3 regions of the Pseudoalteromonas sp. GB56 genome follow, and region 2 is predicted to be linked to each of the others. Evidence: predicted binding sites of a transcription regulator. Region 2 holds the regulator's gene; each other region holds the start of a gene.
The links. Region 2 encodes ArgR, which controls arginine synthesis, uptake and breakdown. Its sites were predicted from a motif close to ANTGAATANNTATTCANT; they were not measured.

Region 1: ACH19P_RS17220 (arginase family protein) is a predicted target of ArgR. The motif match lies at 1,395-1,412, and genes of this name have one in related genera.
Region 3: ACH19P_RS09590 (citrate synthase) is a predicted target of ArgR. The motif match lies at 2,275-2,292, and genes of this name have one in related genera.

The regions. Positions count from the first base shown of each region.
Region 1 is NZ_JBPCHK010000003.1:401,045-404,301, forward strand. Features, by position in the region: gene udp (uridine phosphorylase) at 1-71, opposite strand, end outside; gene ACH19P_RS17215 (DUF2189 domain-containing protein) at 348-1,127, shown strand; gene ACH19P_RS17220 (arginase family protein) at 1,420-2,529, shown strand; gene ACH19P_RS17225 (cyanophycinase) at 2,640-3,257, shown strand, end outside.
Region 2 is NZ_JBPCHK010000001.1:916,427-919,683, forward strand. Features, by position in the region: gene ACH19P_RS04370 (ABC transporter ATP-binding protein) at 1-198, shown strand, start outside; gene ACH19P_RS04375 (Dyp-type peroxidase) at 269-1,174, shown strand; gene argR (transcriptional regulator ArgR) at 1,208-1,675, opposite strand; gene mdh (malate dehydrogenase) at 1,902-2,837, shown strand; gene pdhR (pyruvate dehydrogenase complex transcriptional repressor PdhR) at 3,121-3,257, shown strand, end outside.
Region 3 is NZ_JBPCHK010000001.1:2,009,946-2,013,202, forward strand. Features, by position in the region: gene ACH19P_RS09585 (aminotransferase class V-fold PLP-dependent enzyme) at 1-778, opposite strand, end outside; gene ACH19P_RS09590 (citrate synthase) at 893-2,179, opposite strand; gene sdhC (succinate dehydrogenase, cytochrome b556 subunit) at 2,605-2,982, shown strand; gene sdhD (succinate dehydrogenase, hydrophobic membrane anchor protein) at 2,973-3,257, shown strand, end outside.

The DNA of each region.
Region 1 (3,257 bases), on a different contig from region 2:
CCGGGAATGATAGCCAGTGTCGCGCCTTTGATTTGTTCCTTACTGATCCCTAGATGAAACATCGTTTTCATGATAGCTCTCTTATGCCATATCGGTGATGCTGCTCGTAATAAGCCTATGTATATTGTTCAGTACACAGTGCCTATTCTCACTCATTAATGAGCGAGAATGATTATAAAAACAATAGCATCACTGATAAGTAATTGTTGATGATAATTCTGGGGTACATGCTGCGGTTGTTTACTTTGAGTCAATAAGGACAAATGTCCGATATTAATGATCCAAATCCTTGCTTGTACAGTAAATCTCAACTAGATGTTAAGTAACTGTATCATAGGAGGTAAGTTATGGCTGTATCAACAAACGCCACGAGTCATACCGAGTTTGCGCGTTGCTTTGAATGTAATAAAATCAGTACCTTCGCTCCTTTTCATTGGCTAGCATTGGCCTTTGGAGACATGGCGAGAGCTCCAATCCTGAGTTTAATTTATGGCCTTGTATTCACACTGATACCGGCAACAATCTTATTCTTTGTTTATTCCAGCCAAAGTCACTTAGTTATTTTACCCGCTGCAGTTGCGTTTGCACTGGTCGGGCCCGCGTTTGCTGCCGGCCTATACGACGTCGCATGGGAATTAGAGAAAGGACATACGCCAACACTCACACACAGTCTCAAATCTATGTTTCGAAACCCCGCAGGGGAATGGGGTTTTGCGGTATTACTGATGGTTGTAATGATAGTGTGGATGCGACTCGCTGCCTTGGTTCATGCGCTATACCCTAATACGGTGAACCCCAGCTTTGAGGAACTCAGTGCGTTCTTAACTCTCGGTTCGTTAATCGGGGGAGTACTTTTAGTCACTGTGTTCGCGATGTCGGCGTTCACCCCTCAAATCATGATGGAGCGCAGAGTGGATATTATGACCGCGGTCGTGAGTTCGATGCACGCTGTGCGCAATAATATTGGTGCGATGATTGTCTGGTGCGGATGCATCATTGCGTTAATACTCATCGGCTTTGCAACGGGCACGGCAGGCTTTATTATCATTATGCCATTGTTAAGTTATGCCAGTTGGCACGGCTACATCGCCACTATCAAAACAAAACGCCCAAGAACGTACGAATAGGGTGATTTATCTAATATTGGCTGGCTTATGCAGGTATTGTGCATAGCCAGTCACCTAGACACAAAGCCCGTTTTAGACTGGGTTTGACTTCTGTGCTCAGCTTGTATATTGATCCAGTATTAACCCTTACCTACGTTTCCTATTTAAAATAAAAAGTTAATAAAATTAGTTAGTTAATGTAAATCATCATTCCTATTTTTGAGGAAGTTAGTTTGATTTATGCGGTCTAAACCAGAAGCTAGTAAAAAATTTTAGGTAAGTATCAGAATTGCATAAATATTGAGGAGATAGCATGTCAGCGAAGTGGCAGGACTTTCGTAATAAAGTAGAGCAATGCTTGTGCCCGCCGGGTAATGGTGTATTCACAGTAAATACGGCAAAAGAGCGTAAAGCGGCGTTGCATCAAAAGCTCTATGGACAAACAGAGGACATAGACACTCTGTGGCGCGACTCTTTAGAAGACCTGCAAACGACTGAACACAAAGCTGTGATGTTGGGCATAAGCTCTGATTGCGGCGGCGGTATTTTACGTGGAGCCAACTGGGGGCCCCTGTTTGTGCGCACTACTTTGATTGAACAACAGCCGCAAGCACGTGCTTTTGATTTAGGTGATGTGCGCGTTATCCCACACCTTTTACATGACAAATATCTAAACGAAGGCACCATCAGCAACTGCCAAAAAGCATTATATGCCGACGAGCAGAGTGAGTACCACGTCAGTCCGTTGTCTATTACAGAAGATGTGTGTGCCGATTTTTATGCTAACTTCCCAGAAAAAGGCATTTTTGGTATCGGTGGTGACCACTCAATCAGTTACCCATTGACGAAAGCTTACTTACAGGCAAAGCGTGATCAAGGTAAGAAGGTTGCTATCATCCATTTTGATGCGCACACTGACTTGCTCGTTGAACGCTTAGGCATTGATTTGTGCTTTGGCTCGTGGTGTACACACATCTTGGAATACTTGCCTAATCCATCACACTTGATTCAGTTTGGCATTCGTTCAAGTGGCAAACCAAAGGCGCATTGGGAAGGCACTTTTGGTGTGAAGCAACATTGGGCGCATGAAATTAACGAGCGTGGAACACAGGCCGTGATTGATGAAGTGCTAGCACAGTTACGAGCCGATGGTGTGGATGAATTATACGTAAGCTTTGACATTGATGCATTGGATGCAGAGTTCGCATCAGCTACCGGCACGCCTGAAGAGGATGGGTTAAACCCGCAACAAGCGCTTGAAATTCTCAGCGCTCTAGGCGATGAATTCCCAATTACTGGCGCAGATATGATGGAAATAGCCCCATTTACTGACAGCTCGCTTGTCGGTCAATCGAGCTCTGAAACAACCTTGCGAGAGGGGGCAAAAATTTCAGCCTTCTTATTACAGGCAATGAATAAGTAAATACCAAAGAAGAGCGCGCAAGCGCTCTTTTTCGTTATAACTTAAGGACTTTGACATAGTAGCGCAAAGCAGTTAGCGTGGCGGTGCCGCTAAAACTTTTGGTACACAATGTGATGAATTTAAATAAACACCATTTCTTTGCTGCAGCCATATTAATGCCGTTTGTGCTTGCCATCTTTAGTGGAGCAGCAAAAGCGCAAACACACATATTGATAGGCGGAGCGTTGGAGATATGTACATCAACATCACCAAACTTTTGTACAGAAGGCTTTGTGCCACAGGGCAAAATTGAAGCTACCTATCAAGTTGATACAGAGGGACTTTCCCGTATCAGCGAGACTTTCCCCGCGCACCATGATGTATTCAAAAAGCAGGTTATTACTTCACTCACGCCATTGATAAGTAATGCCCAATATTCTGAATTCGCGCTGTTGCAGAAGTGGTATGGTGTATACGAACAAGCTCAGTTGTTATCTCCTGAAGAGCTTGATTTTGTTTTAGACTCGTTAGAAGTAGTGCAATTGAATGCTCAGTCGCAACAACGAGTAGAACAAGTTTACTTAACTCAAAGCGCGTCATCAGCAAGTACCGAGTTGGTTTCATTTATAACCAATGCCACTAAAATAGCTGCGCAGCAACGCCAAGAGTCGGCGCAGGTATTAGTCATTACCGCGTCAAATCGTGACCCCTATGCCAGTGCAGATTACTATGAACAACTCTTCTCGTCT
Region 2 (3,257 bases):
TTGCGACTCGTTGCTGACGATAATGGGCCGGTGACGGTTATCTCGAAGCGCTTTGTTGGCACCGAATATGTGTATCGAGTGCGCGTGTTTGACCAAGAGATTGAAGTGCCTGTGAGCCAACCTGAACAAGAGTTTTTGCCGACACAAAGGCTATCGATTACAATTACCTCACATTCGGTAAATTTCTTTACCAATTAATCGCCTATTCAGAGCGCTTGTGAAAGCGCTCTTGGCCTATAAAAATAAAAACCAAAGGAACTTTGCATACATGCCCAAAGCGCAGTCCGGCGTTTGTGCGCAGGCGAATTTACATGGCCTGCATCTGTTTTTTAATGTCCTCGATGGTCATGATGAAACAGTCAAAAGCAAATTAGCTCAGCTAGTTGAGTTGCAATCTGAGTATGACGACCGTTTCTCCGAAGCCATGGTCTCGAGCTTTGTTGCGATTGGTGCACAGTATTGGCCCCACTTTTTCCCTCAAGCCATGCCTAATGAATTAGCAAGCTTCCCAAGTGTATCCACATCTGAACACAGTATTGGCGTGCAGCCGTTTGATTTATTTGTACAAATTCGCTCCGACCGAGAAGATGTGAATCACTTATTTGGTCAACGAGTATTGCAGTTACTGGCACCAGATGTTGAGCTCGTAGAAGAAATTACCTGTTTCCGTTTTTTAGATGGTCGGGATTTTAATGGCTTTGTGTATGCGCCCGATACGCCACATGGTCGTCAAAAAATGCTTACTGCGCTGATTGATGACTCTGACGCTGATTTTGCTAAAGGCAGTTATGTACATGTGCAGCGCTTCACACACAATCTAGGGGCATGGCAAGCGTTATCCGTTGAAGATCAAGAAATCTTGATGGGGCGCACTCGTTTGGACAGTGAGTTGTTGATGCCTCTTAATGCCAACAGTCATGCTGTGTGCACTGAACTGAAAGATGAGAAGGGACAGCCACTGATACTTCATCAAGGTATGCCATTTGGCACTATGATGAAACAAGGCTTATTATCGGTGACCTGCAGCGCAACGGGCAATGCTTTTGCTCAGATGTTGCGAAGCCAGCTGGGGGACCACACTCATTACGATGGTTGGTTGGACTTTACTCAAGCTGATATGGGAGCTGCATTTTTTGCTCCCTCAGTGGAATTTTTGAAAAGTCTGAAAAACTAGGGGGTGTTTGCACACCCTCAAAATTAATGCGCACTAGACGTTATCGAATAGCTTACGTACACGCTCAAGCGTCAAATCGATTTCTGACACCTTCGCTGGAGCAATAAAAATTGTATCGTCACCAGCAATCGTGCCCAATACGCCATCTGCTTTACCTAATGAATCCAGTAAACGCGCAATCAACTGCGCAGCACCTGGGCTAGTTGTGATGATAATCATCATTTCATTGTGAACAATATCAATGACCAGCTGGCGAAGTGGCGACTTGGCTGTTGGCACAGCGAGTTCGGCAGGAAGGCAGTACACCATTTCTTGTTTGGCGTTACGGGTTCTTACCGCACCAAACTTACTTAGCATGCGCGATACTTTGCTCTGGCTGATGTTGTCGAAGCCTTGCTCTTTAAGAGCGTCGACAATCTCACCTTGTGAACCGAAGTTTTCTTCTTTTAAGATCGCCTTAAAGGCTTTTACCAAAGCTTCTTGTTTTTCTTGCGCTTGCATAATGTCTTCTTCTTTGCAAATTGTTGTCATTATTCTACCTAAGATGTCAGTGTATTTCATCTTAGGTCAAACTTTACAGTTAAGTTTACGACTATGGTCGAGATTATCCTCAAAATAACGACGATTAATTTGTCTTTAGCGCCTATTTTCATTATCTTTATGGCCATCAATTGGTCACACGACCCAAATCTCTACTAACTAGTCTCGTTTTTTACGGAGAATTAAAATGAAAGTTGCCGTTTTAGGTGCTGCCGGTGGTATCGGTCAAGCGCTATCTTTACTACTAAAAAATAGCCTTCCAGCAGGTTCTGAGCTTTCGCTATACGACGTAGCGCCTGTTGTTCCTGGTGTTGCTGTAGACCTATCACACATCCCAACTGCTGTTACAGTTAAAGGTTTCGGTAAAGAAGACCTAGACGCAGCGCTAAGCGGTTGTGACATCGTTTTAATTCCAGCAGGCATGCCTCGTAAGCCTGGTATGGACCGTGCAGATTTGTTCAATGTGAACGCAAGCATCGTTCAAGCGCTAGCTGAAGGTATCGTTAAAAACTGTCCTAAAGCGATGGTAGGTGTTATCACTAACCCAGTTAACGGCACTGTGCCAATCGTTGCTGAAGTATTCAAAAAAGCGGGTACTTATGACCCAGCTCGCGTGTTCGGTGTAACGACGCTTGACGTTATCCGTGCTGAAACATTCGTTGCTGAGTTAAAAGGTCTAGACGTAAGCGCTGTAAAAGTACCTGTGATCGGTGGTCACTCTGGTACAACTATTCTTCCACTTCTTTCACAAGTTGAAGGTGCTACTTTCTCTGATGAAGAAATCGCGGCACTTACAACACGCATTCAGAACGCAGGTACTGAAGTTGTTGAGGCGAAAGCGGGCGGCGGTAGCGCGACACTTTCTATGGGTGCGGCAGCAGCGCGTTTCTGCCTATCACTAGTGAAAGGCCTACAAGGTGAAGACGTAATCGAGTACGCATACGTTGAAGGTAACGGTGAAGATGCACAATTCTTTGCTCAGCCAGTACGCCTAGGTAAGAACGGTGTTGAAGAACTTCTTTCTTACGGTGAACTAAGCGCGTTTGAGCAAAAAGCAAAAGACGACATGCTTGCTACTCTGAACAAAGACATCCAAGAAGGTGTCGACTTCATGAATAAATAAGCTAGCTATATTAATTAGTTAGTCTTGTTTTAGACGCAGTTCTAGAACAACAAAAAGCCTCTGCAATGTGATTGTGGGGGCTTTTTTTATGCTCTACAATCACACAATAACTGGTATGACCATTTGCTGTAGCAATAAAAAGACTTTAATTTTTGTCCATATATTCCATACTGATGTGAATAAATTTTGAGTCATTTATGGGCATTTTTGACAGCCTAGGGCGAATCTGATACCTTATCTGCACTTTTTGGTATGACCAATTTACCCAAAGCTAAAAATAACAATGTCATTAAAAGTCAAAGCAGCGAAACTTTCAGATGTGATCCTAGCGCAACTTGAGAACATGATTCTGGAGGGGTCACTGGCGCCTGGAGAGAAGCTTCCCCCTGAGCGTGAGTTGGCCAAGCAATTCGAAGTATC
Region 3 (3,257 bases), 1.1 Mb from region 2:
CTTCGATGGTGACCTTGGTCACCATTTCTCCGCCGCACTGAAACACATCCAACATTTCCAGCATATCATACCGTCCGTAAAGACCACCGACGCCCGTTGGCCCAAGGCATTTGTGCGCAGAAAATACGAAAAAATCGCAGTCTAGCTTTTTAACATCAGGGCGCAAATGCAAAAGAGACTGAGCTCCGTCAACTAAAGTAAACGTTCCGAGCTGTTTTGCCTTTGTAATAAATTGTCGCACTGGCTGAATATTACCCAGAGCGTTCGAGGCATGGCTAATTGCCAATACTTTCGGTTTCAATTGTTCAATCAATGTGATGGATTCAGCGACTTTTAACACGCCTTTTTCGTCAATTGGCAACGCTTTAACTACGGCACCTGTGCGCTTGGCTAGTTGTTGCCAGGGAACGATATTGGCGTGATGCTCAAGGTGCGAAATGAGGATGATATCGCCTTTACCAATATGAGGAGTCAATCCATAAGCGACTAGGTTAATGGATTCAGTCGCACCTTTGGTCCACACCAGCTCATTTGCATTGCAGTTAATAAAGCGGCTGACTTTGGTCCTCGCGTCTTCATAGGCCCTCGTTGCTGATTGGCTTAGGCGGTGCGCACCACGATGTACATTGGCATTTTCTTCACTGTAAAAGCGGTTGAGTGTGTCGATAACGCATTGTGGCTTTTGACTTGTCGCTGCAGAGTCCAAATACACCAATTGGTTTTGGGCATGGTGGGCTAGGGCAGGAAAGTCTTTGCGAATGGTATCGATATCGAACATAACTAAGGGCTAATACAGATGAGCTGAGTGTGGCGAATATTGTAGAGATTTGCTTTGAAATGGCAATAAAAAAGGCCGCTAAAATAGCGGCCTTCTTGAATATTCTAAGCGTGATTAACGCTTGTCAGTCGATACGTAATCACGCTTTGTCGCGCCTTTGTATAACTGACGTGGACGGCTGATCTTGTGACCAGGCTGAGACAGCATTTCATCCCAGTGTGAGATCCAACCAACAGTGCGCGCCATTGCAAAGATTACAGTGAACATGCTTGTTGGGATACCAATTGCCTTAAGAATGATACCTGAGTAGAAGTCAACGTTCGGGTATAGCTTCTTCTCAACGAAGTATGGGTCTTCTAGGGCAATTTGCTCAAGACGCATTGCTACATCTAGAAGTGGATCTTCGATGTTTAATTCTTTTAGTACTTCGTGACATGTTTCACGCATTACCGTAGCACGAGGGTCGAAGTTCTTATAAACACGGTGACCGAAGCCCATTAGACGGAACGGGTCGTTCTTGTCTTTCGCTTTCGCAATGTACTCGTCGATGTTGTCAACTGAACCGATTTGCTTGAGCATGTTCAAACATGCTTCGTTAGCGCCGCCGTGCGCAGGACCCCAAAGTGATGCGATACCCGCAGCGATACACGCGTAAGGATTAGCGCCAGAAGAACCAGCGATACGCACTGTTGACGTCGAAGCATTTTGTTCGTGGTCAGCGTGAAGCATAAAGATACGGTCCATTGCTTTGGCAAGCGTTGGACTTACTTTGTACTCTTCTGACGGTACAGAGAACATCATGTGTAGGAAGTTTTCTGCATAGCTTAAGTCGTTACGTGGGTATACGAATGGTTGTCCAATCGTATATTTGTAAGCCATTGCTGCGATAGTAGGCAGTTTCGCTACTAGACGGATTGCACTGCGCTTGCGCTGTGCTGGGTCAGAAATATCAAGGTCTTGGTGGTAGAAAGAAGACATCGCGCCAACCACACCACACAGCATTGCCATTGGGTGTGCATCAACTCGGAAACCTTGGAAGAAGGCTGCCACTTTTTCGTGCACCATTGTGCTTAGCGTGATTGACTTTGAAAACTTCTCAAGTTCAGCTTCAGTAGGTAACTCGCCGTTAAGAAGTAAGTAGCAAAGTTCTACATAGTTTGAGCTTTCAGCTAATTGATCAATCGGGTAACCACGGTGTAGAAGTACACCTTTAGCACCGTCGATATAGGTGATAGATGAGTCACAAGAGCCAGTTGACATGAAACCTGGGTCATAAGTGAAATAACCGTGTGAACCCAAGGTACGGACGTCAATAACGTCCTGACCCGCTGTGCCTTCATAAATTGGAAGCTCAATTGGGTCGTGTCCATCGATATGAACTGTGGCTTTCTTATCTGCCATCTATTTATCTCCTAATAAAAACAACAGCCGACGCTGTCATCATGATACTAATGTTAAGCAAATTCCGATCATTCTAACGTACAAGAGGGGTAGAAAGTCAATTTTAATGCATATTCGTATAATAAATATTCCTCGTAGATTAAATATTATACCAATGGCTAATTCGCAAACCTCTCACACTAAACAAGAATTGTAATATCCTCTGCAGACTTATATACTGTCGGAGGTTCAATACCGTAACGTCTTTGAGTAAATCGTCAATGACAGCTTGATGAAAATTCGCTTTAAAGTCGAATACATAAAGTGAATGTTTTGCATGTCTGCGGTTTATTTCTGTGAGCGCATTTATGTAGTGATACATAAATGGTTATAAAAACAATGTAGATGGCTCTATTTTTCAATGTGAGCAAGATGGGCAAGTAACTGTGAAAAAGCAAAGACCTGTAAATCTCGATTTAACGACCATCTCTATGCCAGCAACGGCCAAAGCTTCTATTCTTCACCGTGTCACCGGTGTAGCAATGTTCTTTGCCTTGACCTTTGTGATTTGGGCATGGGCTGAGTCTTTATCTTCTCCGGAAGGATTTGAATTTGTCAAAAGCCTGTTAACCGGGTTTGTTGCCAAATTTATCGCCTGGGGTACCCTCACCGTTCTTTCGTATCACTTCATCGCAGGTGTACGCCACTTAGTCCAAGATTTGGGCCCGTGGAAAGAACTAGACTCAGCTAACGCGACAGCGAAAGCGGGTTTTGTGTTGTGGGTAATTGTTGCTGTTTTAGCGGGAGTTTGGCTATGGTCTTAAATCAAGCATCTCTTAAGCGCAATGGCGTTCAGGATTTCGTATCTCTTCGTGCAACTGCGCTAGTCATTAGCTCTTACGCACTATTTATTATTGGTTATTTGCTTTGCACTCCAGCATTAACCTACGACGCATGGTCAGGCCTATTTGGTAACCTAGCAATGAAAGTGTTCACGCTTGTGGCGCTTGCTTGCATCATGGTTCACGCACGTATTGGCCTTTGGCAGGTACTGACTGACTATGTTAAGAACGCAAAGTTACGCGCGTTCCTTGGTTTC